DNA from 3 places in the Rhodosalinus sp. FB01 genome. Region 3 is predicted to be linked to each of the others. Evidence: riboswitches for the same ligand, from Rfam matches in the RefSeq annotation. Region 3 holds a riboswitch; each other region holds the start of a gene.
The links. Region 3 has a riboswitch for S-adenosylmethionine ahead of AB6A65_RS15610 (hypothetical protein). Riboswitches for the same ligand answer to the same signal wherever they lie in the genome.
Positions count from the first base shown of each region.

Region 1: it holds a riboswitch for S-adenosylmethionine, as region 3 does, so the genes downstream of both, metZ (O-succinylhomoserine sulfhydrylase) here and AB6A65_RS15610 (hypothetical protein) in region 3, are expected to answer to the same signal.
Region 2: it holds a riboswitch for S-adenosylmethionine, as region 3 does, so the genes downstream of both, AB6A65_RS10425 (hypothetical protein) here and AB6A65_RS15610 (hypothetical protein) in region 3, are expected to answer to the same signal.

Region 1 is NZ_JBGFSH010000001.1:323,292-333,784, reverse strand. Features, by position in the region: gene AB6A65_RS01615 (EamA family transporter) at 1-693, shown strand, start outside; gene AB6A65_RS01610 (inner membrane-spanning protein YciB) at 686-1,312, shown strand; gene AB6A65_RS01605 (glutathione S-transferase N-terminal domain-containing protein) at 1,398-2,105, opposite strand; gene AB6A65_RS01600 (DUF726 domain-containing protein) at 2,127-3,071, opposite strand; SAM riboswitch at 3,186-3,264, shown strand; gene metZ (O-succinylhomoserine sulfhydrylase) at 3,326-4,507, shown strand; gene folE2 (GTP cyclohydrolase FolE2) at 4,630-5,724, shown strand; gene AB6A65_RS01585 (VOC family protein) at 5,732-6,100, opposite strand; gene AB6A65_RS01580 (TrkH family potassium uptake protein) at 6,197-7,645, shown strand; gene AB6A65_RS01575 (trypsin-like peptidase domain-containing protein) at 7,668-9,413, opposite strand; gene AB6A65_RS01570 (glycine--tRNA ligase subunit alpha) at 9,574-10,493, shown strand, end outside.
Region 2 is NZ_JBGFSH010000006.1:6,621-17,113, reverse strand. Features, by position in the region: gene AB6A65_RS10450 (glycosyltransferase) at 1-570, shown strand, start outside; gene AB6A65_RS10445 (hypothetical protein) at 791-2,407, shown strand; gene AB6A65_RS10440 (VPLPA-CTERM sorting domain-containing protein) at 2,561-3,277, opposite strand; gene AB6A65_RS10435 (VPLPA-CTERM sorting domain-containing protein) at 3,772-4,449, shown strand; gene AB6A65_RS10430 (hypothetical protein) at 4,899-5,411, opposite strand; gene AB6A65_RS10425 (hypothetical protein) at 5,408-6,073, opposite strand; SAM-I-IV-variant riboswitch at 6,215-6,318, opposite strand; gene AB6A65_RS10420 (cation-transporting P-type ATPase) at 6,390-9,095, opposite strand; gene AB6A65_RS10415 (cation:proton antiporter) at 9,135-10,493, opposite strand, start outside.
Region 3 is NZ_JBGFSH010000015.1:2,188-12,680, forward strand. Features, by position in the region: gene AB6A65_RS15605 (sorbosone dehydrogenase family protein) at 1-708, shown strand, start outside; SAM-I-IV-variant riboswitch at 1,035-1,143, shown strand; gene AB6A65_RS15610 (hypothetical protein) at 1,269-1,694, shown strand; gene AB6A65_RS15615 (hypothetical protein) at 1,681-2,025, shown strand; gene AB6A65_RS15620 (metallophosphoesterase) at 2,025-2,951, shown strand; gene AB6A65_RS15625 (aldehyde dehydrogenase (NADP(+))) at 3,132-4,634, opposite strand; gene AB6A65_RS15630 (proline racemase family protein) at 4,714-5,739, opposite strand; gene AB6A65_RS15635 (NAD(P)/FAD-dependent oxidoreductase) at 5,899-7,152, opposite strand; gene AB6A65_RS15640 (proline racemase family protein) at 7,207-8,139, opposite strand; gene AB6A65_RS15645 (dihydrodipicolinate synthase family protein) at 8,145-9,062, opposite strand; gene AB6A65_RS15650 (amino acid ABC transporter ATP-binding protein) at 9,180-9,902, opposite strand; gene AB6A65_RS15655 (amino acid ABC transporter permease) at 9,899-10,493, opposite strand, start outside.

The DNA of each region.
Region 1 (10,493 bases), on a different contig from region 3:
CACATGTGGCCGATCTTCGCCGGGGCCATGGCGATCCACCTGGGCTACAAGATCCTGCAGGCCCTGGCCTACACGCGGGGGGCCTATACGGTGGTCTACCCGGTGGTGCGCGGGACCGGGCCGCTCTTCGCGGTGCTGGGCGCGCTCGTGATCTTCGGCGAGGCGTTCACGCCGATGCAGTGGCTGGGCCTCGCGGTCCTTCTGGCGGGGATCTTCGGCCTCGCCGCCTACAACCTCGCCTTCTGGCCCACAGCGCGCGAGACGCTGCCCGCGGCGCTCGGCCTCGCCTTCGCCACGGGGCTCTTCGTGGCGCTCTACACCACCTGGGACGCCTACGGGATCCGCGCCACCGCCGATCCCTTCACCTTCCTCGCCTGGTTCTTCCTGCTCGACGGGATCATGCTGCCGGGCTTCGTCTACCTCCACTGGCGGCGGATGCCGGCGCGGCCCGCGGCCGCGGGCCTGATGCTGCGCGGCGTGATCGGCGGCCTCGTGGCCTTCGGCAGCTTCGGCTCGGTGATGCTGGCCACCCGGCTCGACGACGTGGGCGAGGCGGCGGTGCTGCGCGAGACCTCGACCGTCTTCGCCGCCCTCATCGGCTGGCTCGTGCTCAAGGAGACGGTTGGGCCGCGCCGGATCACGCTGATGGCCTTGATCGCGGCGGGGGCCGTGATAGTGGAAGCCAATGGCTGACAACCGCCCCACCGACCCGAAGCCCGTGGCTCCCTGGCTCAAGCAGACGCTGGAACTGGGCCCGCCGCTTCTGTTCTTCGTGATCTACCTGCGGCTCAGGGACGACGTCTTCACCATCGCCGGCACGGAATATTCCGGCTTCATCGTGGCGACGGTAGCCTTCGTGCCGATTCTGCTTGCCTCGATTGGGGTGCTCTGGTGGCTGACCGGACGGATGAGCCGGATGCAGGTCTTCACCGCGATCATGGTGGTCTTCTTCGGCGCGCTCACCGCCTGGTTCAACGACGAGCGCTTCTTCAAGATGAAGACGACGATCGTCTACGGCTTCTTCGCGGCGCTGCTCGGGCTTGGGCTTCTGCGGGGGCGGAGCCTGCTGGCCTACGTGCTCTCGGAGGCGCTGCCAATGCGCGAGGAGGGCTGGATGATCCTCACGCGGCGGCTGACGGCGATGTTCGCCGCGCTCGCCGTGGGCAACGAGTTCGTCTGGCGCACCATGTCCACCGACGCCTGGGTCAAGATCGAGACCTTCGGCTTCCCGATCCTGCTTTTCGTCTTCCTCTGGTGGCAGATCATGGCGCTCCAGCATCACATCGAGGACGGGGACGAGGGCGGGCGCTGAAAAAGGGGGGCTGTCCGCCCCCCTCGGGGCGTCGCCCCTCACCCCCCGAGAGTATTTGCGCCAAGAAGAAGGGGCGGGCGCGGCCCTAGCCCTTCTGTCCGAACAGGATCTTCTGCGCCTCGCGGTCGTCGGCGGCGGAGCTGCGCATCTCGGCGGCGAGGTCGCGGCCCGTCCGCACGGCGGGGCGCGCGCCCACCTCCTCGAGCCAGCGCTTCATGTGGGGCTTGTCGTCCAGCGTCTGCTCTTGGCCTTCCCAGAGCGAGGCCCAGGGCCAGATCGCCATGTCGGCGATGGAGTAGAACTCCCCGGCCGCGTAACGGGTCTCGGCGAGCCGGGTGTCGAGCACGCGGTAGAGCCGCGCGGTCTCGTTGCGGTAGCGATCCTTGGCGTAGGGCAGGTCCTGCGGCGGATCCATGGCGGGCGCGTATTTCAGGAAGTGATGCGCCTGGCCGGCCATCGGGCCGAGCCCGCCCATCTGCCACATGAGCCACTCTTCCACCGCCACGCGCTCGCGCTCGGTGCTTCCGTGGAAGCGCCCGGTCTTGCGGGCGAGATATTGCAGGATCGCCCCCGATTCGAAGACGGAGATGGGCCGGCCGTCGGGGCCTTCGGGGTCCACGATCGCGGGCATGCGGTTGTTGGGTGCGATCTTCAGGAACGCGGGGTCGAACTGGTCGCCCTTGCCGATGTTCACGAGCTTGACCTCGTAGGGCAGCTCCATCTCCTCCAGCGCGATGGCGATCTTCCAGCCATTGGGCGTGGGCCAGTAATGCAACTCTATCGGTCGGGTCATCCGGGCCTCCTGTGCTCGCCGTCAGGATGACGTGTTCGGCAGCAATGACAAGGCCGCGTCCCCGTGCGCCGGCGCAAGAAGCCGTGACCATCGGGGTTGCGGGCGTTGGGGCAGCTGGGCGCGGAGCGCTGCGAGCGGCAGGGTCTCGGGGCGGCGGAGAAGTGCGCGGTAGAGTCCGAAGACGCCCGGGCGGAGATAGGCCGACCAGTGGCAGACGCGCCGCGCCGGGGCCGCGACGGGGAAGCCGCGCGCGCGCAGCACGGCGAGGGTGGCCGGGTCGTCGAGCTGGAGCGTGAGCGCGCCGGGCCGGTCGCCGAGACCGTGGCCGAGCGTGAGGTCGCCCCGCCGCGGCGGGGCGATCAGCCGCTCGAGCAGGAAATCGAAGAGGTCGTTCTCGCGGCTCGTGACGTTGACGATCTCCGCCGCGCGGCCCGCGGGCGTGGCGAGCGCCGCCTCGGCACGGCTGGCGAACTCGGCGCCCGCGAGCAGGATGGCGCGGGTCACGGCCCGCTCGGGCAGCCGGGCAAGGGCTTGCAGCACCACCCGCGCGCCGAGCGAATGGGCGAGCGCATGGATCGGACGGTGGGGCGCGGTGGCGTGCAGCACCTCGATCGCCTGGGCAAGCGCCGCCCCCGCCCCCGCCGCGCGGTCGTAGGCCTGCCAGATCGTGCCGCGCGCGTTCCAGCCCAGCGCGATGCCGAGCCCTTCCTCGGGACCGCCGGCGCCGAAGCCGAGGCCGCGCGGCCAGCTGAGCGCCTTCCAGCAGTCTCCGCGCTCTTCGAGCGAGAGGATGTGGCCGTGCGGGCAGCGCGCGGGGTGGCCGGGACGGAACTTGTAGCCATGCACCATCACGATGATCGGCCCGCTGCCCGTGCGCGCCGCCTCGGCGAGCAGCGGCCCGGGCGCATCGGCACTCCCGTGCAGGTGCGGCGTCTCGCCCAGTGCATCCAGTCGCAGAAGCGGCATCGCCCATGCCCCACTACATGTTGTGGGCAACGCTTAGGGCGGCCATACGAAACTGGCGTGACGGCGGGGTTACGGATTCGTGACGGTGTTGACGTGCAACAGCGCCGCGGGTAACCGCGGTCCCGTGGCGATTTGTTCACCGGATTGCGGGCCACGCGAAAGATACCGCTAAAGAGGTCAAGACGAAGGGCCCCCGTTCGCTTGACCGCGCGTGGGGGCTTTTTCGTCCGGGCGAGCCCCGGGGGAGGTGCAGGATGTCGGAGGGCTGGAAGCCGCGCACGCGGCTGGTGCATGGCGGCGCGCGGCGCTCGCAATACGGGGAGGTGAGCGAGGCGCTCTTCCTCACCCAGGGTTTCGTCTACGACAGTGCCGAGGCCGCCGAGGCGCGGTTCCGCGCCGCCGGCCCCGACGAGTTCATCTATGCCCGCTACGGCAATCCGACGGTGGCAATGTTCGAGGATCGCATCGCGGGCCTCGAGGGAACCGAGGACGCCTTCGCGACCGCGAGCGGCATGGCGGCGGTGTCGGGCGCGCTCATGTCGATGCTGCGGGCGGGCGATCATGTCGTGGCCGCCCGCGCGCTTTTCGGTTCCTGCCTTTACGTGCTGGAGGAGGTGCTCGCCCGCTACGGGGTCGAGGTGAGCTTCGTGGATGGCACCGACCTCGATCAGTGGCGCGCGGCGCTGCGCCCCGGCACGCGCGCGGCGTTCTTCGAATCCGTCTCGAACCCCACGCTGGACGTCATCGACATCGCCGCCGTTTCGGACATCGCCCATGCCGCCGGCGCGACCGTCGTCGTGGACAACGTCTTCGCCACCCCCGTCCATTCGCGGGCCGCGCTGCAGGGCGCGGACGTCGTGATCTATTCCGCCACGAAGCACATCGACGGGCAGGGCCGGGTGCTTGGCGGCGTCATCCTCGGAACGCGGGAGTTCATCCGCGGGACCGTGGAGCCCTACATGAAGCATACGGGCGGTGCGCTTTCGCCCTTCAACGCCTGGGTTCTCCTGAAGGGCCTGGAAACCATGGATCTGCGGGTGCGGGCGCAGACCGAGACGGCCGCGCGGCTGGCCGCGGCGCTGGAGGGTCATCCGAAGCTGTCGCGCGTCCTCTATCCCGGCCTCGCCTCGCATCCGCAGCACGCGCTGGCGCAGCGGCAGATGGGCGCAGGGGGCACGATGCTCGCGCTGGAGCTCGCCGGCGGGCAGGAGGCGGCGTTCCGCTTCCTCAATGCCCTCGATCTTGTCGTCATCTCGAACAATCTGGGCGATGCGAAGTCGATCGTCACCCATCCTGCCACGACGACCCATCAGCGCCTGCCCGAGGCGCAGAAGGCCGTGCTGGGGATCACGCCGGGGCTCGTGCGGCTCTCTTGCGGGCTCGAGGACGGCGACGATCTGCTGGCCGATCTGACCCGCGCGCTCGACGCGGCATGAGCGGTCCGGGGGCGGCGTGAGCGCCGGGCGCGGGCCGGAAAATGCTGCGTCGCCGTTGGATTTCCGCCCGCGCCCGTCCTATGTCTTCAGCCGACAGAGGATCTGCCGAAGGGGCGAGCCCGATGAATGTGCATGTGAGCGAGATGGAAACGGCGCCCGACCGCAAGGAGGCCGAGATGGCGCTGGCCCGGCTGCGGCGCTGGATCGAGGACGCGAGCGAGGAAGAGATCGCCGCGCTCGACCCGGCTGTCCTGCGCCTGCTGCCCGGGCACGACGGCTACCCCGAACTCGCGCGCGACTATCCGGATGATTTCCGCGCCGACGCGGCCTACAAGGCCACGCTGCCGGACCTTCAGAACGGCCCGGCCGCGCTCATCCGCGGCGCGCGGCGGCCGATCCAGCATGTGGGCATCTCCAACTTCCGCCTGCCGATCCGCTTCCATACCCGCGACAACGGCGACCTGACGCTCGAGACGTCCGTCACCGGCACGGTGAGCCTGGAAGCCGAGAAGAAGGGCATCAACATGAGCCGCATCATGCGGAGCTTCTACGCCCACGCCGAGCGGGTGTTCAGCTTCGACGTGATCGAGGCGGCGCTCGACGACTACAAGAGCGATCTCGACAGCCTCGACGCGCGCATCATGATGCGCTTTTCCTTCCCCGTACGGGTGGAGAGCCTGCGCTCGGGCCTGTCGGGCTACCAGTATTACGACATCGCGCTCGAACTGGTGGAGACGGCGGGCCAGCGTCGCCGCATCATGCATCTGGACTATGTGTATTCGTCCACCTGCCCCTGCTCGCTGGAGCTGTCGGAACATGCGCGGCGGGAGCGGAGCCAGCTCGCCACGCCCCATTCGCAGCGGTCGGTGGCGCGGGTCTCCGTCGAACTGACGGGCGAGGGGTGCCTGTGGTTCGAGGATCTCGTGGAACTCTGCCGCCGCGCGGTGCCCACCGAGACCCAGGTGATGGTCAAGCGCGAGGACGAGCAGGCCTTCGCCGAGCTCAACGCCGCGAACCCTATCTTCGTGGAGGACGCGGCGCGGCTTTTCGCCGCCGAGCTGGAGCAGGACGCGCGGGTGGGCGACTTTCGCGTGGCGGCCAGCCACCAGGAGAGCCTGCACAGCCACGACGCGATCTCGGTGCTGACCGAGGGTGACACCTTCGCCGCCGAAAGCCTGGATCCGAAGCTGTTCGCCACGCTGATCCACGCGCGCTGACGCGCGCTCAGCCGCGGTGCCGGCTCATCCACCAGGTGATGCCGCCAACGCGGACGCCGGCGCGGCTGTCGCCCTCGGCCGTGTCCCGCGGCGGTTGCACCTCCTCGGCCCCGGCGGCGAGCGCGGTGCGGTGCGCGGCGGCCGGGTCGGCGACCCAGACATGCACATGCGCCTCGGGCCCGTCCGGGGCCTGGCCGATCATCACCGTGCCGTCGTCGAGGCGCAGCGTCATGTGCCTGATCCCGCCGCCTTCGTGGCGGTGCGCCTCCAGCACCTCCGCGCCGAACACGGCCTTCAGGAACTCGGCCTGCGCCGCCGCATCGGAGACGATGAGGTAGGGGGCCACGCTCGTCTGCCCCTCGGGTTTCCAGTCCATCGCGTGCCCTCCACCTCGCGAGCGTCTCACGAAGACGCGGCGCAGGGCAAGGCGCGCGCTTGACAGCCGCGCGACGGCCCGCCAACGCTCCGCCTCATGTTCGATCTGCGCCCGGTTGGATACGTCATCGGCCTGCTCGTCGCCGTGCTCGGCGCGGCGATGCTTCTGCCGATGCTGGTGGACATCGCCGAGGGGCGCGGCCACTGGCCCGTCTTCGCCCAGAGCGCCTTCGTCACCGGGCTTTCGGGCGGGCTCATCGCGCTGGGCTGCGCCAACGGCGCGCGGGCAGGTCTGTCGATCCAGCAGGCGTTCCTGCTCACCACGGGTGTCTGGGCCGTTCTGCCGCTGTTCGGCGCGCTGCCCTTCATGATCGGCGCAACGCAACTGAATCTCGTGGACAGTTATTTCGAGGCCATGTCGGGCATCACCACGACCGGTTCGACCGTGATCGTCGGCCTGGACGAGTTGCCGAAGGGCCTGCTTTTGTGGCGGGGCATCCTGCAGTGGCTGGGTGGGCTCGGCATCGTCATCGTCGCGATCGTGTTCCTCCCCGTGATGCGCGTTGGCGGGATGCAATTCTTCGAGACGGAGGCATTCGACACGCTTGGCAAGGTCCTGCCGCGGGCACTCGATATCTCGAAGGGACTGATACAGGTCTATGTCGGCCTGACGCTGGTGTGCAGCCTTGTCTACTCGGCGACCGGGCTGACGCCCTTTGAGGCGACCGTCCATGCGATGACCACGATCTCGACCGGAGGATTCTCGACGTCCGATCTTTCCTTCGGCGCCTTTCCGGGCGCGCCTCAATACGCGGCGGCGCTGTTCATGATCTTGGGCGCGCTGCCCTTCGTGCGCCTGATGCAGCTCATCTACGGCAACCCGGCCCCGCTTTGGCGCGACAGCCAGATCAGAACGTTCCTGCGATGGGTATTTTATGCCCTAGTGCTGCTCCTCGCCTATGAGTGGGTCGCAACCGGTTTTCTTGACGAAAACGGCGTGCGGCTGCGGCTTTTCAACCTCGTCTCGATCTTTACCGGAACAGGTTATGGCGCGGGCGATGTCACGGTCTGGGGGGCAATGCCCTTCACGGTGCTGTTCGTCGTGGGCATGATCGGTGGCTGCACCGGCTCCACCGCCTGCTCGATTAAGATCTTCCGGTATCAGATCCTACTCAACGCGATTCGCGTTCAGGTCCTCAAGATCCGTGCGCCTCACCGACAGATGAGCTTGCGATACGATGGCCAGACCCTTTCAGAGCAGGTCGTGACGTCGGTCATGGCGCTTTTCACGCTCTACATCCTGTCGCTGGGCTTTCTCTCCACGGGTCTTGCACTGTTGGGGCTGCCCTTGCTAGACGCTCTCACGGCCGCTTGGACATCGCTTTTCAACGTCGGACCCGCCTTTGGCGAATTGGTCGGAGCGACCGGTGCTCTCGACGCCTTGCCCGACGCGGCCAAGTGGATGATGTGCCTCGCCATGCTGGCAGGACGGCTCGAGCTTCTTGCAGTGATCGTCCTGTTTCTGCCTGTATTCTGGCGCGCCTGAGGGCGCGCGCGCCGGCCGGCGGTCACTCCCAGCAGCTCACCAGCACGGTCATGTCCATCGCGCGCCGCGTCAGGTCCTCGGGCGCGATCGCCGCCGCCGGCTGCGCCGTGCGCGCCGGGACGCCCGCCGCCTCGATCAGGGGACGCAGGGCGTCCGACCTGGCGGCGAAGCGGACGTCGCCGGGCAGCTGCCGGTCGCCCTCGGCCCGGGGCAGCAGGAGGCCCATAACCGCGCCGGTCTCGTCGAAGACAGGCCCGCCCGCGTCGCCCGGCAGCGCGTCGAGGTCGAGGCGCTTGATCTCCGTCTCGCCCTGAAGCCCGTTCAGCGCCGCGAGCCGGCCGAAGGTCAGCGTGGGCGCGGTGAGTTGGCCGCCGAAGGAGTAGCCCGAGACCGCAACCTCGGAGCGCAGGCGCGCCGACCCGTCGGAGAAGGCCGCGACCTCGGCGGGGGCGAGCGCGGAGACAGGCCGCAGCACCGCCACGCCGAGCGCCTCGTCGAGCGTGACCACCCGCGCGTCGAACTCGCCCTCCAGCGTGATCCGGCCGCAGCCCCGAACGGCCTCGGCGGTGGTGAGCACCGTGCCGCGATCGTCGATGTAGAAGCCCGAGCGCGAGAGCCTCGGCACCCGCACGGCGAGCCCCGAGACAAGGTCCACGGCCTGCGCGTCGTCGCTGCCCGCGCTGGGCGGCAGCACGCCGGCGAGGCGGGTGAAGCTTTCGCGCATCTCCTCGAGGAGGCGCGCGCGGCGCGTCTCGTCGTCCGCCGGCCAGACCAGGGTGAAACCCTTGATCCGTCCGCCCTCGAGCGATGCCTCCGTGTAGGAGACGATCCCGGCGTTCCGGCCTTCGAGCGTGAAGCGGTCGCCCGTCCGCGTGCGCGGCCCTTCGGGCGGCACGATTTCCAGCGTCTGCATGATGTCGAAGAGCCCCGCGAGCGTGTCGCGGTCGCCGGCCTGGCTGATCAGCAGGACGCGCGCGTCCTGCACCTCTCCTGTCGCTTCGTAGTGGGCGAACGGGTATTCATGGCGGTCGAAGGTGACCGCGGCCGTGGGCATCAGCATCTCGATCCCCGCCGTGGCGTCGGCCACGCTTGCAAGGCCCAGCTCCTCGAAGATCGCGTTGTACTGGCCCAGCAGCGCGGCGCGCTGGCGGGTCGTCAGGATGCCCGTGACCTCGTGGCCGTTGGCCGCCTGCCAGTCGGCCATGGCGCCGCGCGTGCCGCGCCCGAAGGCGGCGTCGATCGCACCGCCGTAGAACCCCGCCCAGCGCAACGCCTCCTGCAGTTCCGCGCGCTCCCGGCGGGTGAGCGCGGCCTCGCTCCGGCGTGCCTCGGCCGGGGTTTCCCCGGCGGGCTCCGGCTCTGCCAGCGGCGCGGGCGCCTCAAGGGTGCCCACCCCGTCCGCGCGGGGCAGGGCGGTGGCGGGGGGGTCGCGTTGGATCGCGCCCACGGGCCAGAAGCGCTGCCCGTAATCGGAGCTTCGCGCGATGTAGCTGTCGCCGGGGATCAGCCCCGCGTTGCGATAGCGGAAGAGAAGCGTGGAGGCGTCGTCGCGCGGGTAGGGGCCGAGCGTGACGGCATACCATCCCGCGCCGAGCGCGAAGCCGTTCACGTCGGGCAGGCGCGCGGCGTAGGCGCGCGCGCGGGTCTGCGCCTCCTGGAGGCTGGGCAGCGCCTCCACCTGCACGAAGACACTCTCGGCCTGTTGCGCGGCGGCGGGCCGCAGAAGTCCGATCACGACGAGCGAGAAAACGACGAATACCCTGACCATTACTGCTCTTTTCCGTTGGCTTGCCTGCGATGGAGAGTTTACCGCAACACGAGGCGGTTGCGAGCGGGAATTTCCCGGGCCGGGGCGCGTTTCGCGGGCGCGATTGACCGCGATGCCGCACCGGCATAGGTAAGGCGCGTTCCCGAGGCGCGAGGCAGGCATGGCAGAGGCAACGACGAAGCCGCGCAGCTTCCAGGAGGTGCTCCTGCGGCTGCAGATCTACTGGGCCGAGAAGGGGTGCGCCGTGCTTCAGCCCTACGACATGGAGGTGGGCGCGGGCACCTTCCACCCCGCGACCACGCTGCGCGCGCTGGGGCCCAAACCGTGGGCGGCAGCCTATGTCCAGCCCTCGCGCCGGCCCACCGACGGCCGCTACGGCGAGAACCCGAACCGGTTGCAGCACTATTACCAGTTCCAGGTGCTCATCAAGCCGTCGCCGCCCGACCTTCAGGAGCTCTACCTCGGATCGCTCGCCGCCATCGGCATCGACATGGAGCTTCACGACATCCGCTTCGTCGAGGACGACTGGGAAAGCCCGACGCTGGGCGCCTGGGGGCTGGGCTGGGAGGTCTGGTGCGACGGGATGGAGGTGAGCCAGTTCACCTATTTCCAGCAGGTGGGCGGGCATGACTGCCACCCCGTCTCGGGCGAACTCACCTACGGGCTGGAGCGGCTGGCGATGTATGTGCTCGGCATCGATCACGTCATGGAGATGCCCTACAACGCCCCCGACGCGACCTTCCCGCTCAGCTACGGCGACGTGTTCCACCAGACCGAGCAGGAATACAGCCGCTTCAACTTCGACGTGGCCGAGACGGAGATGCTGCTGCGCCATTTCGAGGACGCCGAGACCGAATGCGAGGCGATCCTCGCCCATCCGCAGGAGGATCCGAAAACCGGCAGGCGGATCGTCATGGCGCATCCCGCCTACGATCAGTGCATCAAGGCGAGCCACATCTTCAACCTGCTGGACGCGCGCGGCGTGATCTCGCCCACGGAGCGGCAGGCCTACATCGCGCGGGTGCGCGCGCTGGCGAAGAAATGCGCCGACGCCTTCGTCGCAAGCCCCGCCGGCGGCTG
Region 2 (10,493 bases), on a different contig from region 3:
ACCGTCGGCACGCAGCTTCCCTTCGACCGCCTGACCCGGGCGGTGGACGAATGGTGCGCGGAGACCTCCGCCGACCTGCCGGTTTTCGGGCAGGTCGGCTGCCTGGGACCGAACAGCTACCGCCCCGCCTCCTTCACCTTCGAGGAGCGGATCACGCCGCAGGAGTTCGTGGCGAAGGCGAAACAGGCGACCGTGATCGTCAGCCACGCGGGCATGGGCACGATCATCACGTCCCTGACCCTCTCCAAACCGCTCGTCGTGCTCGCGCGGCGCGCGCAATACGGCGAGCAGAGGAACGATCATCAGGTCGCGACCGTGCGGCATCTGGGCCAGCGCAGCGGCCTGACCATCGCCGCGAGCGAAGCGGATATCCCGAAGATCCTCGACCGGCTCGTCGCACAGGATCGCCAGGACGCCGCGGCCGACGCCCTGCCGACCTACGCCGACGAACGCCTCATCGCGTCGCTGCGCGACTTCATCCACGACGGGCATCGGGGCGCGCGCGAGACCCGCGCCTCCGACGCGGCACCGCCCGCCCGGTCCGGTCACGCCCGACGCCAGCGGTCCTGATAGGGGCGCGGCGGGCGCGCGGCAGCCTGCGGCATTCCCGGCCCTTGCGTCCGGGCATGGTCTTCGGCCAGCTTCGTGACGGTGGGAGGGGCCCGCACCCGGCGCGCGCCCGGCGCGGCGGCGGGCACGGCCCGAAACGCACCTCCCGCACGAGCCGACGCGGCCCGGCGCGTCGGCGCGCCCCGCGAACCGCGCCCGGAACAAGGACCGAGACCGCGCCATGCCCCGTCTGTCCCGCCGAACCCTGGTGACGGCCCTCGCCCTCGCGCCGCTGAGCGCGCGGGCCGAGCTGCGCGGGCGCGGCCCGGGCCTCGTCGCGCGCGAGGGCCGGCTCGAGGTGCGCCGCGCCGCGCTCGAACGGCTGGAGCCGGGCGGCTGGCTGCTCGCCCGCGTCGCCTTCGACGAAAGACGCGCGGCGGTCGTCGATCCTGAGGCGCGCACACCCGCGCACCGGCGCCTCGCGGCGCTCTTCGCGTCGGGCGCCGCGGCGGGCAACCACGGCGACCTTTACGACAACCTGGACGGCGGGCACTCCCGCCTTCCGGCCGGCGACCACCCGCAGCTGACCGCGACGGTCTATGACGAGGCGGCGCAGGACGACGGTCTGGCGCGCGGCCTCGGGCTGCGCCTGCTCTTCGACGCGCCGCTTATCGGCAACTGCTCCATGGCGCTGGTCGGAACCACCTTCTGGCGCTCCCTGCCCCGCGCCGCGCTGACCCGGCCCGACGGCGCGCATCGTCTCTTCCGGGTCTACGCCTCGGGGGCGCTCCGGGTCTTTCCCGAACACAGGGATCACGACCCCGAGCACGGCGACCTCTTTCCCGCCAACACGCCCTACTGTCTCGTCTCGCAGGGCTCCTCCGGGTCGGACCGCCCGCATCTCGAGGCGCTCGCGATGATCCTCGCGGCGTTCCGCCCCGACCCGAAGGCGGCGCTGCAGCGCGCCGGGCTCGTCGCGCCCCCGCTGCAGATGGTCTACCGGCGCGCGCGGCTGGGCATCCTGCGCCGGGAGACCTACCTGACCGGCCGCGCCCATCCCACGGTCTTCGCTGCCGGGGACATCAACCTGTCCGGCATGGTGGCGCTCGCGAACGCCATCGCACCCGACGCCGTGCCCCCCATGGTCCGCCTCGAGGTGGCCGCCGAGACCGAGGCCCGCCCGGGCGTGGATGTCTTCGGCGAGGGGCTGGGCGAGCGGCTCTTCGACACGCCCTCGGCCATCGCGCGTGTCTGGCGCGCGCCGGTCTGGCGGCGCAGCATGATCGTCTCCGCCGCGAAGACCCGCGATCCGAACGGCCGGCCGCTGCGGTTCACCTGGTCGCTCCTGCGCGGCGATCCGGCGCGCACGCGGATCGAGCCGCTCGACGCCGCGGGCCGGCGCGCCCGGATCACGCTGGAGTGGCAGGATCCCCGCCCGGTGCCCGGGCGCGACGATGTCCTCTCGCCGCGGATCGACATCGGGGTCTTCGCCTCGAACGGCGTGCACGACAGCGCGCCGGGCTTCGTGTCGGTGCTGCTGCCCGCGCATGAGGCGCGCGTCTACGAACCCGCGCCCGACGGCGGCCAGAGGATCGCGCGGATCGTGCGGGCGGCCCCGGACGACGTCTACGCCGACCCGGCACTCTTTCCGGTCACCGACTGGACCGACGTCTACCGCTACGGCGCGGACGGCAGCCTGCTGGGATGGACCCGGTCGCGGGCCTCGGGCGACACCCGGTACGACGCCGCGGGGCGGCGGCGCGGCCCGGATGGCGCCTTGCGCGGCGTGCGCTATCCGGTGGACGCCTTGCCCGACGGCCGGCCCGTGCTGCGCGAGGTGCCCGTTATCAGGCCGTGAGGCGCTTGCAGGAGCGACGCGCGGCGTGGGGGATCCGGGCGCGCGTCGCGCAGCGCGATCCTGACCGACGATCCTCCGCCCGCGTGCCCCAAGAAAAAGCGCGCCGCGGCGAGGAGCCACGGCGCGCGATGTGCGTGTGGTAGCCGGCTTGGATCAGGCGCGGCGCCGGCGCCGCGCGACCCCCAGGGCCCCAATGCCCCCGAGCAGCAGCAAGGCCGAGGCCGGCAGCGGCACAGCGGCAACGCCGTCGATCGTGAACGCGTCGTCGGGCTTGTTCTCGCTGTTCTCGATCTTGACGAGCGCAGAGCTCACCGCCTCGCTGAAGCTAACCACGACCAGATACTCCGACCCGCTGGCTTCATTCGGGCCGATCTGTTTCGATGCCCCATTGGCAGTGATGGTGACGAAGATGTCGCTGATATCCGCTGCGTCACGGATGCCAAACACCAGCCGCGAGAAGACACCGCCAGTCGAGGCATCCCACTGGATACCCAGAGTATCGTTCGAGCTGAGCGACCACTCGCCGTTTTCGGGAACGAGATTGCCCTGATCGTTGATCCCCTCATCGTTTTCAAGCGCGATTTGCGTACAGCCCGTCGTGCTGTTGGCAGCACAGGTCGACCCCGACCCGGAGCCCCCGAGGGAGCTGAAGGTGCCGACATTCGTCGAGAGCGGGCCGTCGAGTTCGCCCTCCGACCCGCTAACGAAATTCGCGCCGTCGTGGATCGACTCGAAATCCTGCACGATGCCACCAGCGGTCACGTTCTGCCACTCGGTGAAGTCGAAGGTTTCGATCGTGATCGTCGTGGCATGCGCTGCGGATCCGAGGAGAACGGCGGCCACCGCACTCGTGATTCTGGAAAATCTCATGACTTACCCCCTAAATTGACGGCGAATCGCACGGTTCACCTCCGTTGTCTTTACCATAGGTACACCATCGACCCGGATCCCGGCAAGAAATGTGTCGGCATCAAGGCGGAAACAGTCTGTTCTCTGGGCACGCACCGGGCCCGGAACGGGTGCTGCCGGGACGGGTACGGCGCGGGGACGGGCGAAGGCCCCGCCGGCCGCGGGATCGCAAGTCGAACGCCTCCGCTGTCGCCACGAGGCCGCCGGTAGTCCCGGACCGCCCCTTCCGAACCGGAACACATCGCAGACCCGCACGGCCCGAAACGTCTCGACAGCCCCACCGGATCTGGCGCTACCGTTTCCGGATATTGTTGCAGCGCAGCCTCTTTAACCAAAATGTGGCGCAAAAGAGGCTTGTCGGAACACCATGCCTTCGGTAACCTCGAGGAACAGGCCATGCACGACCATCGCCGCGACAGCCGCGATGTCGTGACATCGAAGAGAAGGTAGACGGTATGAATTTGAAGATTGTCAAACGTGCACTCGCAGGCCTCGCGCTGATCCTCGTGCCGCTCCAGGCCAGCGCGCTGACGCTCAAGCTGATCGACAATCGGGACGGGCACTCTGTCATGATTGCCGCCGGCGCCGATGGGACTGCGCCCGATAACCTCGTGGACTATTACGGAGCGTTCGGTGGGTTCGCACTGGCAATCGCGTCGGGCGCGAACGCGGCATTTCCCCCGGTCGACGGGCTCTTCGCGAACCTGAACGCATTTTTCCTTTCCGAAAAGGTCACTTCCGCAGACATCACTCTCGAGGTGTCGCACATCTTCGACAACACCGCGTCCGGCGTGTCGGGTCCCTACCGGCTTACCCAGAACCTGAACACGCAGCGCGGCTCCGGCACCGTCGAGACGTTCTACGGGGCCACACTGTTCGAGAGAGCCACCCCACTCAACGAGATCGCGTCGAGAAACACCTCCGCAAGTTCGGACACGGGCGGCGTTTTCGACATGACGTCCTATTCGATCACGCATGTCATCACTCTCAAATCCACCGCCAGCGGGTGCGCTTTCTGCACTTTGCAGGGCTCCGCGGATCTTGTCGCCCCGGTGCCGGCGCCGGCCGCGGGGCTGATGCTGCTTGCCGGGCTGGGCGGGCTGGCCGTCATGCGGAGACGCAAGCGCGCCTGACCTCGGCGTCTCGACGCCCGACGACGGCGGCTTGGTGACAAGTCGCCGTTTTTCGTTGGGCATGAGCCCCGACATGCATAGGCAGTCCGAGCGGGTCCGATCGGCACGCGGCGGTGACCAAAGCCCCCGGAGACACCTGGCCGCCGCCGCGGCGCGCGGCGGGTGCGAAAATGGCTTCGTTTCGGGAAACGTCGTCGAAGCGGTCGCCCTGCGACTGGATCGTCGGTGCGCTTGCATGGCTTCGTTTCGGAAAACCGACGCGAGGCGCAAGGTGTCCGCCGCCCGTCGCCCGACCTTCCGAGGGTGCGCCGGGATCGGCTTCGTTTCGGAAAACCGCCCGTCATATGGCTTCGTTTCGGAAAACCGACGCGACGCGCCAGGTGTCCGCCGCCCGTCGCACGACCTTCCGAGGGCGCGCCGGGATCGGCTTCGTTTCGGAAAACCGCCCGTCATGCCGGAACGCCCGCCTGGCGCAGCCAGTCCACCCAGCCCCGGAACGCGCGCTTCCGCGCGCCCCTGGCCTCCCGCAGGTAGCGCCGGGCGAGTTCGCTCTCCGGCGCATGTTTCTCGCGGACGCGGGTCTCGACAAGCTGGCCGTCGATCCACGTTTCGGTCACCTTGCGACCGACGAGCACCATCGCGTCCTCGACGCCGGGCGCGTGACCGGGCCCGCCGGCCAACGCCGCGAGCCGGGCCTCCAGCCCGGCGACCCGCGCTTCCGCCCGCGCGAGCACCAGCGCGCGGGAGAGCCCCTCCTCCTCCCGGAAGGCCGCCGCGGCGGGCAGTTCCGTACGATCGAGGATCACCGTGAGCCATCTTTGCACCGCCTCGGGCGCGGGCGCCGCGGTCAGCCCGTGGCGCCGGGCGTTGCCCGATGCCCGTGCCTTGCCCGAAGCGGAGCGCGGCCCGGTACTCCGCTGCGCGTTCCGCCGGTTGGCGGCGACCTGGCGCGCGCTGGTCACGACACCTCCGCCACCGCCTCGATCGGGCGGGCGGCCTGAAGCGCGTCGAGATCCCGCTTCACCTCGCGGCGGCGCGGCTCGAGCTCGGCGATCTTGCGGTCATGGAAGCGCGTCGCGACCTCGCCGGCCTGCCAGAACTCGGCCATCAGCGCGACCATGTCCAGTCCGAGCGCCGCGATCTCGGCCTCCGCCGCGGCCACGGTCCCGGCGTCGCGCGACACCGCGCGCGCCGCGAGCTCGGTCGCCTCGCTCAGGGCGCCCGGCCGGTCGAACGGCGCTTCGTGGAAATCCTCCTCGGACTTGCCGGCCTCGATCCACGCGTCCCAGGCTTGGTCGAGATGCGCCTCGTGGCGGGCGTGGCAGGCCTCGACGACGGCCTCCGTGATCTTGTGCTCGACCTGGCGCGCAAGGACGCGGTCGCGCATCCGGCGGTGCTGCAGCAGGTCCCACTCGATCGCGATCAGGTTTTCCGCGATCACCGCCTCGTAGGGCGTGACGGGCGCCAGCGCGCGCAGAAGCCCCGCCTCGAAGGCGGGGAATGCGGCCGGCGACTGGCCGGGCAAGGGGTCCCGGCCCGGCAGCAATTCGAGGAAGGACGCAAGTCCGAAGCGCTGCGGATCGGGCGGCGTCAGGGCGGTTCCGGGGTCTGATGTCGTGGCCATCATGGCCTCCTTCTGGCTGGGCGACGCGGCGGCGCGCGCCGTCGTCGCGGTGGGTGCGCGGCCCCGATCGGCCGAGGGCGCCGCATGCGCGCGGCGGTCCCGACGGCACGGGGCCGGCAATCAATTGCACCAGGAGAAGGAAACGCCCCTCTTCGTTGCCGTGTCGGCCACATCGCCTTGCGGGCAGCCACCTTGCCGGGGTCGGCAGGTTGGCGGAGGCTCGCGCCCCACTCATGATGCACGCGCACATTACCTCATTCGCGAATCGTCGCGCAACCCCAATCCTCGCGCCCCGGTCTCACCCGGGGCGCGCGGGTCATCCCGCGGCCGGCGCCCGGAAGGCGAGCCGCATCTGCTTCTCGGTCTCGATCAGGGCGAAGAAGACCGCGCCGATCGCCACGATGATCACGCCGTCGGCCAGCGGCACCGGCGCGGTCCCCATGATCCGCTGCAACGGCGGCAGGTAGGTGATGGCGACTTGAAGGCCGGTCACGGTCAGAACGCTGATCCAGACGACCCGGGTGCCCAGCAGCGCCGTCAGGCGCAGCGAGGCGCCGTGGATGTTGCGGATGAAGAAGAGGTAGAAGATCTCGAGAACGACGAGCGTGTTCATCGCCATCGTCTGCGCCAGCTCGACCGGATACCCCCGGTCGGTCGCGTAGAGAAAGGCGCCGAAGACCGCGGCGAGAAAGAGCCCCGAGACCAGCACGAGTTGCCAGATCAGCCCGCCGGTCAGCAGCGGCTCTCCGCGCGGGCGCGGCGGGCGGCGCATGGTGCCGGGCTCGGACGGCTCGAAAGCCAGCGCGATGCCGAGGGTCACGGCCGTGACCAGGTTCACCCACAGGATCTGCACCGCCGTGATCGGAAGCGCGAGGCCCGCGAAGAGCGCCAGGATGATCGTCATCGCCTCGCCCGCGTTGGTGGGCAGGGTCCAGCTGATCACCTTCTTGATGTTGTCGTAGACCGTGCGCCCCTCGCGCACCGCTGCCGCGATGGACGCGAAATTGTCGTCGGCCAGCACCAGTTCGGCGGCCTCCTTCGCCGCCTCGCTGCCCTTGAGCCCCATCGCGATGCCGGCGTCGGCGCGCTTGAGCGCGGGCGCGTCGTTCACCCCGTCGCCGGTCATCGCCACGGTGAGCCCGCGCGCCTGCAGCGCGGTGACGAGGCGCAGCTTGTGCGCGGGAGAGGTGCGCGCGAAGATGTCGGTCTCCACCACCATGTCGGCGAGCGCGGCGTCGTCCATCGCCTCGAGATCGGCGCCGGTGAGCACGCGGTCGTGGTTCGTCAGACCGATCCTGGCCGCGATGGCGCGCGCCGGCGCCGCGTGATCGCCGGTGATCATCTTCACGCGGATGCCCACGGCGTGGCACTCGGCCACGGCCTCGATGGCCTCCGCGCGCGGCGGGTCGATCAACCCGATCAGCCCGATCAGCGTGAGGCGCCCCTCGAGATCGGCGCTTTCGAGGGTTTCCATCTCCCGCGGCGCCGGGCGCGCCGCAACGGCGATCACCCGCTGGCCTTCCGCGGCCAGCGCCTCGACCTCGTCGCTCCAGTGCCCGGCGTCGAGCGGCGCCACCCCGCCATCGGGCGCGCGCTGGTCGGCGCAGAGCGCGAGCACCGCCTCGGGCGCGCCCTTGACGTGGATGCAGGCCTCGCCGCCGCGGCCGTGATGCAGCGTCGCCATGTAGCGGTGCGCCGCGTCGAAGGGGATCGCGTCGGCGCGCCGCCACGCGCGCAGGGGCTCGGCCCCGTCGCCGGTGATCTTGCCCGCAAGCGCGATGAGCGCGCCCTCCATCGGGTCGCCCTCGACGTGCCAGCCATCCTCCGCGCCGCGCAGCCGCGCGTCGTTGCAACGCGCCGCCGCGCGGGCGATCTCGGTCAGCACCGCGTGCTCGTCGGGATGGGCGTCCGCCTCGCGCCAGCGCACCGCGCCCTCGGGGGCGTAGCCGCTGCCGCCCACCGAGTAGACCCGGCCCGCCGCCGCCAGCGTCGCCGCCATCATCTCGTTGCGGGTCAGCGTACCGGTCTTGTCCGAGCAGATCACCGAGACCGAGCCCAGCGTCTCGATCGCCGGCAGCCGGCGGACGATGGCGTTGCGCCGCGCCATCGCCTGCACGCCCACCGCCAGCGTGATGGTCAGCACCGCCGGCAGCCCCTCGGGGATCGCCGCGACCGAAAGGCCCACCACCGCCATGAAAAGCTCGGAAAACGGCAGGTGGTCCACGAAATAGCCGTAGCTCAGCAGCGCGCCGGCCACGATCAGGATGAAGAGCGTGAGCCAGCGCGCGAAGCGGTCCATCTGCGCCACGAGCGGGGTGGTCAGCGTCTCCACGCGGCCCAGCATGCCGCTGATCCGGCCGATCTGCGTGTCGGCCCCGGTGGCCACCACGACGCCGCGCCCCGCCCCGGCCGCCACGAGCGTGCCTGAAAAGAGCATCGGGCTCCGGTCGCCCAGCGACACCTCCGCCGCGACGGGCGCGGTGCCCTTGTCGACGGGCACCGACTCGCCCGTCAGCACCGCCTCCTCGGCCTTGAGCCCGCGCGCCGTGATCAGCCGCAGATCCGCGGGCACGCGGTCGCCCGCCTCGATCAGCACGATGTCGCCCGGCACGAGCCCGGCCGCGTCGAGGCTCGTGCGCCGCCCGTCGCGCAGCACCGTCGACTGCGGCGCCAGCATCCCCCGGATCGCGGCCATCGCCTGCTCGGCCCGGCCCTCCTGGATGTAGCCGATCACCGCGTTGACGAGCACCACGGCGAGGATCACGCCGGTGTCGATCCAGTGCTGCAGCGCGGCCGTCACCGCGGCGGAGGCGATGAGCACGTAGATCAGCACGTTGTGGAAGTGCCCCAGGAACCGCAGCACCGGGTTGGGCGCCGGCGGCTCGGGCAGGCGGTTCGGCCCGTGCTCGGACAGCCGGCGGGCGGCCTCCCCGGCGCCGAGCCCGTCGGGCCCCGTCGCGAACGCGTCGAGCAGGTCCGCGGCGGGGCGGGCGTGCGGGGCGGTCTCGCGGGTGTCGGTCATCGGCTGCGCCTCGCCTTTCCCGACGCCGCGCGTTTTCGCTCACGACGCCTGCTTCTCCTCCGTCCGGATCTCCGGGATCTCGGTACGTTCCTTTTCGGGCGCGCCGCACAGCAGGTCAACCGCTTGATCGGCCGCGTCCTGGAACGGCTCGAGCACGATGCCGGCGCCCGCGCCGAAAAGCGCCTCGGTGTCGCGGGGGTGATGCGAGGCGACGGCGATCCGGCCCGAAAACCCCGCCGCCCGCGTGAGCTGGATCAGCGTCGTGCGGGTGTCCTCGTGGCTCAGGCCGGTGGGGTGGATCGGCACGGTCGAGACGATCCAGTCGGCCTGCGAGAGCGGAAGCTCGGCCACGAACTCCGGGTCGGTCGCGTCGCCGAACTCGCTCGCGAGGCCCAGTTCGCGCCACCGCCGCACCGCGAGCGGGTTGAAATCCGCCCCGAGCACCGTGACGCCGCGCTTTTGCAGCCGCATCCCGATGGCGGTGCCGAACCGGCCCAGCCCGAAGACGATCACCTTGTAGCGGTCGCCGCGATGCGCGGCCGCGTCGGAGGGCTCGCGCGGGGTGCCGCGGCGCTCGAAGATCCCGAGCACCGGCTCGAAGAGCGCGTAGAGCCGGTGCGAGTAGGTGATCATGTAGGTGGAGGCCGCGATGGTGACGAGCCCGACCATGGTCACGAGGCCGAGCGCGTCCTCCTCGACATGGCCGATGGAGACCCCCATCGCCACGAAGATCAGCGAGAACTCGCTGATCTGCGCGACCGTCAGCCCGGCGAGGAAGCCGGTGCGCTTGCAGTAGCCCATCGCCCCCATGATCGCGAGCACGATGAGCGGGTTGCCGATCAGTACGAAGAGCGAGAAGACGATCGCGCCGGTGACATGCGTGCCCAGAAGCGACAGGTCGAGCGTCGCGCCGAGCGCGATGAAGAAGAAGAGCAGCAGGAAGTCGCGGAGCGGGGCGAGCCGCGCCGCGATGGTCTCGCGGTAGGGCGTGGAGGCGAGCGCCACGCCGGCCAGGAGCCCGCCCACCTCCTTGCCCAGCCCCACGAAATCCCCGATCGCCGCGAACATCGCCGCCATGGCGATGGCGAAGATCACCAGCAACTCCTGCGCGCGGGCGAGACGCTCGGTCAGCGGATCGGCGATGTAGCGCACGAAGAGCACGACGAGCGCGACCATCGCCACGCCCGAGACGAGCACCGACATCACCGTGCCGCCGCCGTGGCCGCCGCCCTCCGCCGCCGCGCCGATCCCGATGGCCGAGAGCACGATCATCGCCAGCACGACGACGATGTCCTGCACGATCAGAAAGCCGAGCGCGATCTGCCCGTGCAGGCTGTCGATCTCGCGCTTGTCGGAGAGCAGCTTGACGATGATGATCGTCGAGAAGAACGTCAGCGC
Region 3 (10,493 bases):
AATCCCGAGATCCCGCAAAGCCCGACGCTCATGGGCTCCAAGGTGCTGCGCATCCAGACGGACGGAAGTGCGCACCCCGACAACACCCCGCCCGAAGGCTTCGACACGCGGACCTACACCTACGGGCACCGCAACGTGCAGGGCATCGCCTTTCACCCCGAAACGGGCGACACCATCATCACCGAGCACGGGCCATGGCACTCCGACGAGATCACGGTGCTGGAAAACGGCGGGAACGGTGGCTGGGACCCGCGTGACAACATGGCGGGCCGGGGCGACTGTCCCGATGGCTATTGCGGGTACATGCCCAACCAGGACGAAGGCATGAACCGCTTCGAACGCGCGTCATTCATGCCGATGACGGATTTCGAGACCTATCCCGACGCGATGCCGCCGATCTGGGAGAACAACGGCTGGTCGCAGGGCATATCCTCTGCTGCCTTTCTCGAGGGCGAGCAATGGGGCGAATGGGACGGCGCCTTGGCCGTCGGCCTGCTGGGCATCGGCTTTGGCGGAACGCCCATCGGCCAGCGCATCGACGTGATCGAGCTCGAGACCCACGAAGGCGAGATCTCGGTGCGTGACGTGACCGAGATGACGCTGCCGATGCCGCCCGCGCGCTTCCGCTCGCTCGTGCTGGGCCCCGACGGCAGCCTCTACACCGCCGTCGACGGAGGGGCGGTCCACAAGCTGACGCCGGGCGACTGAGCCGGCAAGCGGGCCGCGCCACCTTCGCGGCGCGGCCTGCCACCGCAAATCTGCGTCTCGTCAGATCCGGTATCTTCGGCGGTGGCCGGGGCGCCGAAGCCGGCCAAGGCGCGACACGCTCGACCGGAGAGATGCGCGGGAGCGCGCTGGCGTGACGCCCGCGCGTGGCGCTTTGGAGCGTCGACAGGATCCAATCGGTGCGAGACGGTTCCCGGCCGCCTCCGCACGAGATGCACCGCTGCTTTCCGACCGTCCTTGCCAGATCACCAACATATGCGCGCCTGCCCCACCGGGGATTGCACTCCTTCGGCAGAACGACTATTTTTATTATGCATCTTGAGAAGAGCCCTAGCGCTCTCGCCAACCTGCTGACCCAGCAAGGTGGTACCCCAGAGTGGGGGATGCGGCCGAAGACTGGCAACGAAAGGGTGGCCCATGCGGACCTCTCCCAAAACCCGCCTTGTCGTGCGCCACGACGCAGGTGTCGCTCCGGTAAGATACCGGCGTGACGCGGTGTCCGCGCGCCTTCGGCCAATGTCACGTGCCGAAGGAGTTCCCTCATGATCCTCGACCTTCCCGACCAATGCGCCGCGACGGCGCGCACGGCGTTCGTGCGCCGGAGCCTCGCGCGGGCGGTGGTGCCCCGCTGGCAGGAGCGCGCCCGCGCGCTCGTGATGCTCGAGGCGATCCTCGCCCGCCCGAACGGCCCGGAGCGCGGGCGGCGCGACCACCTCGTCGCGGGCCTGCTGATCACGGCGTATCCTGTCAGCTACATCGCCATTCGCCTCGAGCTCGAGGGCCACGGGGCGCAGGCCCTCGCGCCGATCGCCGAGCAGCTCGAGCTCCCGCCGCCCGCCCACGGATGTTTCCTCTACCCGGGATACAAGTGGTTCTGGCCGCATCTGCGCGCCGTGCGGATCCTCAACGGCCATCGCTGGGCGCTCGCCGACCGGCGCGGCGCGGAGCTCTCCGATGTCTGGCGCTGAGCGGCTCTGGGGCCCGTGGCAGCGCCACGACGGGCGCGGCATGCCCGTGCCGGAGGGGACCGTCGTGGAGGCCGAGGCCCTGCCGCCGCACGGTCCGCCGAAGCACGGCGTCACCCGGCGGGTCGGGATCGCCGGCGTGGACCTCGTGCGCTCCTGGCACTGGACGCCCGAGAACCGGGCCCGCGGCTGCGACTGCGGCAGGGCGCTGCCGATCGATCGCTACCGGATCCGCCGCGCGCCCGGCATGGCGATGCTCGACCGGGTGCTGGCGGACTGCGCGCCGCGCGCCCCCGAGATCCCGATGGACACATTCGATCACGAGGAGGCCTGATGCACGACATCATCCCCGACATTCACGGCCAGGGCGAGAAACTCCACGCGCTTCTTCCGAAGCTCGGCTGGCGCCAAAGCGCCGCGGGCTGGATCAACGACGCGCCCGATCGCGAGATCGTCTTCCTCGGCGATTTCATCGACCGGGGGCCCGACAATGCGGGCGTGATCCGCACGGTCCGGAGCCTCATGGACGCCGGCAAGGCGCGCGCGGTCATGGGCAACCACGAGCTCAACGCGCTCCATTACCACGCGCGGCATCCCGGGACCGGGGAACCGCTCCGCGCGCGAAGCGCGAAGAACACCGCGCAGCACCGCAGCTTCCTCGAGGCCTTCCCGCCGGACGCTCCCGCGACGCGGGAGGTGCTCGCCTGGATGCAGAGCCTGCCGCTTTACCTGGAAACGGCGCGTTTCCGGGCGGTGCACGCTTGCTGGGACGAGGCCGTCATCGCGGCGCTCGCGCGGGAGACCCGGGACGGCGTCCTCGACGAGGATCAGCTCGTTGCCGCCGCCGACAAGGACCACGCGCTCCACGCGCGTGTCGAGACGACCACGAAGGGGCCGGAAGTCCCTCTGCCCGAGGGGCACGTCTTCCACGACAAGGATGGGCGTCGCCGCGCGCATGTCCGCCTCAAGTGGTGGCAAGGCGAAGCGGCGAGCTGGGCGGACATCGCCATATCGGTGCCCGATCCCGCCGAACTGCCGCCCGGGCCCCTGCCGGAGTTCGCGCGCGCCGGCGCCTACCCCGCCGGCGCGAGACCCGTCTTCTTCGGCCACTACTGGCTCGACGGGCGGCCGGCTCTCCAGGCGCTGAACGCCCTCTGCCTCGACTACTCGGCGGGCGGCGACGGGCCGCTGCTGGCCTACCGCGTGCAGGGTGACGCGGCACGGCTCGACGTGGCGCACATCGTCAGCGCAGGTGGGTGAGGCGGCAGAGATCAGCCGCGATCGGCAACTTGACGCCGAGCGCCGGTGCGGCCCAACCGAAGCCCGCCCGGAGCTCGCATGAGGCCCGGACCGAGGACCCGGCAAGGTCCACCATGAAACCGGCAGCAGGCCAGCCTTGACCGCCCCATGGGGGCGGGCCCAAGGGCGCCCCCTCGCTTTCTACCTCAAGTCTTCGGGCAGGAGTTCGCCGGGAATGTTTTGATAGCAGACCGGCCGCAGAAAGCGACGTATGGCCAGCGTGCCGACCGAGGTATGACCGAAATTCGTACTGGCCGGATAGGGGCCACCATGCACCATGCTGTCGCACACTTCGACACCGGTCGGGAAGCCATTGGCCAGCAGGCGCCCAGCCTTCCGCTCGATGATCGGCATCAGGCCGCGCGCACTCTCGGTGTCGGCGTCGTCCATGTGAAGGGTACATGGCAGCTGTCCTTGCAGCGACCGGGCGACATCTTTCATCTCGCCGGAATCCGACACCTTCACGATCAGACCCAGCGGGCCGAACACCTCTTCGCCAAGCACGTCGTTTTCCAACCACTCCTTGCCGGTCGTGGCGAAGAGATAGGGTGTGGCAGTCCGCAGGTCGCACGTCGATGTCAGGATCTCCTGCACTCCCTTGCTGGCGGCCACACGGTCGCGGCCCGCACGATATGCCTGCGCAATACCGTCCGTCAGCATCACCTGCGCCGCCTCGGGGTCCAGTGCCGCGGTGGCTGCGTCCATGAAGGAGTCGGCCTCGGGCCCGTCGATCAAAATGGCGATGCCGGGATTGGTGCAGAATTGTCCCGCCCCCATGGTGAGCGATCCGGCCCACCCTTTCGCGATTTCGTCGCCGCGCGCCTTGACCGCCCCAGGCAACAGAAACATCGGGTTGACCGAACCGAGTTCGCCGAAGAAGGGGATCGGCTCTGGCCGCTTCGCGCAGAGATCATAGAGCGCCCGCCCCCCGGCAAGACTGCCGGTGAACCCCACCGCACGGATCAGCGGGTGCTGAACGAGCGATTGCCCGACCTCCCGGCTGCCGCCCTGGACAAGCGAGAAGACACCTGGATGGACGCCGCAGGCTTCGATGGCTGCCGAAATGGCCTCGGCCACGATCTCGGCGGTGCCGGGATGTGCGCCGTGCCCCTTCACCACCACCGGGCAGCCAGCCGCCAGCGCGCTGGCCGTGTCGCCGCCAGCCGTCGAGAAAGCCAACGGGAAATTGGACGCACCGAACACGGCCACAGGCCCGATCGGCCGCTGCATCATCCGAAGATCCGGGCGCGGAGCGGGCTCCCTGTCCGGCCAGGCGGGATCGTGGCGCCGATCCAGATACTCACCCTGCTCGATATGCTCGGCGAAGAGGCGGAGCTGTCCACATGTGCGGCCCCGCTCTCCCTCGAGCCTCGCCGGGGGCAAGCCGGTTTCTCTCGTGCCGGTTTCAGTGATCCGGGCTCCACGCGCTTCGATCTCATCCGCGATGGTGCGCAGGAAAGTCGCTCGCGCGGCGCGGGACAGTTCGGAATAGGATGTGAAAGCTTCCTCTGCCGCGCGGACCGCCTGGTCGACGTGCTCCGGGCTGCCGGCGGCAAAATTGTCAGGATCGCCTTCCACGGGAGCGTTCGCGAACGTCTCGTCGTTTCCAATCCATTCGCCTGCGATAAGATGTTTTCCGATCACGGTACTTTTCCTTTCTCATTGATTTCTGACCAGGCTGAGGGTCTCGGACCGAATGGGGCTCTCGGGAAACGCGCCCAAGCTATACACCCCATGTATCCTTCAGCCTGTAGCCCTCCGGCCAGGGATCATCGGGATCGAGCAAGTGCTGATGGATGCCGGTTATCCATCCTCGACCGGTGATTTGCGGGACGATTGCAGGCCGGCCTGAAACCTGCGCTTCCCCATGGATCGTGCCGATGAAGGTCGAGCCGATGATCGACACGGCCTCGAAGGTTTGCCCCACTCGCAACTGATTTCTGGCGGCCATCAAGGCCATTCGCGCAGAAACGGCAGTTCCAGTTGGCGAGCGGTCGATTTTCCCCGGTCGGATCGCAACGGCGGACCGTCCCTCGAGGCCTGTCCGCGTCGCCGTTACCGGGCCGCGGAAGGCACAGAACGAAATATGGTCCCAGTCCGGGTTCTCGGGATGGGTGAACCCGAGCTGTTCATTGGCGGCCCGCGTAATCCCGACCCCCAGCCTGGCCAGATCGGCCGCCTCGTCTGCAACCATGGAAAACCCGAGCGCCGCAGCATCGACGACAACGAAACTGTCTCCGCCATACGCGGTATCCACGGTGAGGGTGCCAAACCCGGCGACCTCGAGCTTCGCGTCCAGCTTGTCAGCAAAACTGGGAACGTTTCGTACGCTGATGCTCTCTGCCTTGCCGTTTCGGCAGGTCGCACGAACATGGACAAGGCCGCCCGGCGCCTCGAGAACCATTTCGGTGACGGGTTCCTTCATCGGGACAATCCCGGAGTCCAGCAGCACCGTCGCGACGCATATGGAGTTGGAGCCCGACATCGGGGGGGTATCTTCCGGCTCCATTATGATGAAGGCCGCATCGGCATCGGGATTTTTCGGCGGGACCAGCAGGTTCACATGGCGAAACACCCCGCCCCTCGGCTCGTTGAGCATGAAATTGCGCAGCGACTCCTGCTGTTCGATGTAGGTTCGCTGCTCCCAGAGCGTCTTTCCGGGGGGCGGCGCCACGCCGCCCACGATCACGTCGCCGACCTCTCCTTCGGCATGACACGAAATTACATGGATCGTCCGAGTGCTTCGCATGTCTGACCTCTGGCTAAGCTCTGTGCCCCGTGTGGCGATGCGCGGCGTCGGGCGCGGCAGAAAACCCTTCAAGACCGATCGCCCGGAACGGTGGCCCGTCATCAAGGGACGTAGGCGCCTGAATGATGTTTTCGGCTGGAACGTTCATTCCGCACCAGGTCATGTGAAACGCCGCGCCGAGAATGGCGCGGCGTCCAGCGGTGGGGTCACCCCACAGATCAAGGCTTGCACCAACTCGGCTGTTCCGGCCGCCTGAGTCAGCCCGAGATGCCCGTGGGCGAACGCGTAAACGACCCGATCCGTGCGCTGCGCATGGCCGATGACCGGCAGGCTGTCGGGCAAGGAAGGGCGGAACCCCATCCACTCCCTTCCCCGACTGGCGTCCAGACCCGGCATGAACGCGCTGGCTTTGTCGCGAAGGATCTTTGCACGCTTGAAGTTCGGCGGACGAACCAGACCGGCCAGCTCGACCGCGCCGCCGACACGAACGCCGTCCTGGATGCGGGAGGCCACGAAGCCGTGGTCCGCAAACGTGATATGGGTCCGGAGGTCGAAGCCTGCTTGGCGAATTGTCGTGTTGTAGCCGCGCTCCGTCTCGAGCGGGATGCGATCGCCAAGAGACATCGCAAGTGTCCGCGACCAGGCACCCGCGGCGACAATGACATGGCCCGCCGAAAGCGTGACTTCCGCCCCGTGTAGCGTGATCCGTTCGTCCCCGGCCTGCAGAGCGCGCGCGTCCAGCCTATCGACCACGCCGCCCCGCGCACGAAACACCGACAGGAGGTGCTCGAGCCAAAGCATGGGATCCCGCGTGTTGATCCAGTCGGGCGTATATCCGGCGTGGGTGAATTCGGAACTGAGGCCCGGCTGGAGTTCCGCGATCTCGGCCGGCGACTCCAACAGATCAAATCGAATGCCGTACTGCCGGCAGGCGTCCCAATAGGAACGGCTTCGCTCGAACCGTCGGGCGCCCTGGTAAACCCTGAGCTGTCCCTCTCGTTGCAGCAGATGTTCGCCGCTCGTATCCGCCACCTGGCGTTCGAGGGCGGCGCGGGACAACTCCATGAGGGCGGCTTGCGCTTCCATCAGCCTGGGGAAGCGATCCTTCCAGCTTGCCCGCCAGAACCTCAAAAGCCAGGGCGCGATCGCGAAGACGTAGGACGGATCGACGGAGAGCGGACCCAGGGGATCCGCGAGCCACCTGGGCGCGGCGCGAATGATCCCGGGTGTCGCGAGCGGAACGATGTCCGAAAAGGCGAATGCACCTGCGTTCGCGAACGACGCGCCATTTCCGGGGGCGCTTCGATCGACAAGCAGGACATCGCGGCCCGCCGCCTGAAGTGCGATCGCGATGCTCACGCCGATCACCCCGGCGCCGATGACGATCACATCATGGTCGGATTGATCCGTCATTTCATCCCGATGGGGGCCAGCGGCCGATGCGCCTTTTCTTGGCATGACCGCATTTCAGTAACGGATCCCGCGCAGATAGGGGTCGGCGGGATCGAAGATCAAAGTCGCATCGGATGTGACGAAAGCCTGGCCGGTGATCGTCGGCACGATGCCCCCATCGGCACCTGGCTCGTAGCTTAGGCCGTAGGTGCTTCCGATGATGCTTTCCTGAATCCACTCTTGCCCTGCTTGCCACTCTCCGTCCGATGCGAGGCACGCCAGCTTGGCAGAGGTCCCGGTCCCGCAGGGAGAGCGATCATAGGCGCCGCCGGGACAAAGCACGAAGTTCTTGCTGCGGGCGCGCGGGTCCAGGGGTGGGCCGAACAGCTCCACATGATCGATCCAGGCGCCATTCCTGCCGGTGATCCCGTCGCGTTCCAGCGCGCTTCGAATGTCGAGCGCCAGATCCGTCAAGGGCCGGATATTCCGTGGCGCGATGGCAAGCGGCGAGGTCTTCACAAGGAAGAACCAGTTGCCCCCCCACGCGACGTCGCCCGTGATCTCCCCCACGCCGTCGACGGCGACAGAGACGCCTTTGTGCAGGCGATAGCTTTCAACGTTCACGACCGAAGCGGTATGGGCATCGTGCAAGTCCACGTCCACGGCCCCGACGGGCGTATCGATCCGATGGGCACCTGGCCGGATGGCGCCAAGATGCGCCAGCGTGACCGTCAGACCGATGGTCGCATGACCGCACATCCCGAGGTTTTGCAGCGTATTGAAAAAGATCACCCCGGCTGCGCAACCGGGATCCGTGGGCGCGACCAGAAGGGCGCCGACCATGGCGTCATGCCCCCGCGGCTCGCACAGAACCGACGTGCAGAAGTCGCGATGCTCCGCTTCGAGACGCGCCGCACGTTCGGCGAGCGGCCCGTCTCCCAGATCGGGACCGCCGTCAACGATGACGCGTGTCGGCTCACCTGCCGTATGGCTGTCGATCACCCGCATGAGCGCTACAGCCCTTCTTTCCTGGCCCAGTCGTCGAACCAGACCCGGAAAAGCTCGTATTGCGCTTCGATATAATGACGTTGGGCATCCGAGAGAGCATCCGTCTCGTTGAAATGCAGACGGTATTCCTCTTCTCCGTTCAGCACCATGAGATGCTTGTAGTAGAGAACGAGGTCCGGTCCCTCGTCGAAGCTCGACAGAACAGCAAGAGCCTCGTCCAGCTCACGTGCCTGGCGCCGCGCGAGCGCGTCGCCCGTGGCGGCCTTCTGGCTGAGTTCCGTCAACAGCAGCACCTGCCGCGGCAACGCGTTTCCGATGCCGGTAATCGCGCCGGTTGCGCCACAGTTCACGAAGCCATGATAGACTGCGGTATCGACACCGATCATCAGCGTGACGTCGTCATCCCGCGACGTGATGAACTCGGCCGCGTAGCGCAGATCGGCGGCGCCGCCGAACTCCTTGAAACCGACAAGGTTGGGATGTTCCGCACGCAGCGCGAAGAAAAGATCTGCCCGGGTGGCAAAGCCGTAATAGGGGCTGTTGTAAATCACTGCCGGAATGTCGGGCGCTGCCGACAAGATCGCCTTGAAGTGATCGCGCTGCGCCTCTGGAGAAGAGCCCCGCGACAGGACACGCGGGATCACCATCAGCCCGAGCGCCCCGACCCGCGCGGCATGCGCGGCGTGGGCCACGGCCGCGCGGGTGTTCACGGCCCCCGTCCCCACGACGACCGGAACGCCCGCTTCGACAAGGCGCGCCACACCTTCCATCCGCTCTTCGTCCGTCAGCAGCGGCCAGTCGCCCATCGAACCGCAATAGACGACGGCCGACATTCCGGCGTCGATCAGCTCTTTGCCCTTGCGCATAAGTGCTTCGTAATCGGGTTTGCGATCAACATCACAAGGCGTCATCAGAGCGGGCATGCAGCCCGTGAAAACATGGCGCGACACGGTTGTTCTCCTCTTTGGCTGTCGAGGCGTCTCGACCTCGACTTTTGCAAGGTTGTTCCTGCTTCCGTGGCACGGGGTTCGGGCCCGCGTTCAGCGAACCTTTGCCAGGAATTTTCGGGTCTGTTCGGAATTCGGGTCGCCGAAGATCTGTTCGGGCGGTCCGATCTCTTCCATCGCACCTTCATGGAAGTAGGCGACGCGGTCAGAGACATCTCGTGCGAAGCCCATCTCGTGGGTCACACAGATCATCGTCATGCCCTCCTCGGCCAGGATCCGCATCGTGTCCAGGACTTCGCCGACCAGCTCCGGGTCCAGGGCCGACGTGGCTTCGTCGAAAAGCATGTATTGCGGATCCATGGCGAGCGCTCTCGCTATCGCCAGCCTTTGCTGCTGTCCGCCCGACAAGGCGCTCGGATAGACATCGAGCTTGTCGGCGAGGCCAACATGTTCCAGCTGCTTCACCGCTATCTCTTGCGCCTCCGCCCGCGATTTCTTTTTCACGATGCGCGGGGCCAATGAAACGTTCTCGAGGGCGGTCAAATGGGGGAAGCTGTTCCACTGCTGAAACACCATTCCCATTCTCTGCCGCAAATTGTTCAAGTCAGTCTGCCTGGCGTGAACGTCTATACCATCGACGACGACCCGTCCTTCCTGGATCGGCTCGAGGCCATTTATGCAGTAAAGCAATGTGGATTTCCCGGATCCCGACGCTCCGATCACCGAAAGGACTTCGCCCTTCTGCACTTCCAGGTCGATACCCCGCAACACATGGAGCGAGCCGAAATACTTGTGCAGGCCAGTGATTCCGATCATTGGGACCACCTCTTCTCGACTTTCGCCGAATAGCGCGAGATCGGATAGGACAGCGCAAAGTAGAACGCGCCGGCGATTGAGATAATCAGGAGCGGTTCCTGCGTGCGTGTCATCAGGATCTGACTTGCCCGAAGAAGCTCCACGTAACCGAGCACCGAGACCAGGGCGCTATCCTTCAGGACGCCGAGAGCCACGCCCACCCAGGACGGAAAAACGGCACGCGCCCCGATGGGCAAGACCACGTAGCGCAGATCTTGCCAGTAACTCATGCCCAGCGAGCGCGCGGCCCGACGCATGGGTTTCCCGACAGATTCGATACCGCCCCGCGCGACGCTTGCGACAAGCGCAGCCGTATAAGCCGTCAGAACCACGAGCCCCGACTGGAACGCATCGAGGTTAAGACCAATGATCGGCGCGAAATTATAGAAAAGAACCAGCTGGATGATAAGCGGTACCGAACGGAAAGCGTCCAGTACCGGCGCAAGGAACAGAGTGGCCCAAACCCGCCCCTCATAGAGCATCCAGCCGAAGATCGCCCCCAGAAGCGTTCCAAGGGAGATCGATATCACCGAGATCAGGAGCGTTCGCCAA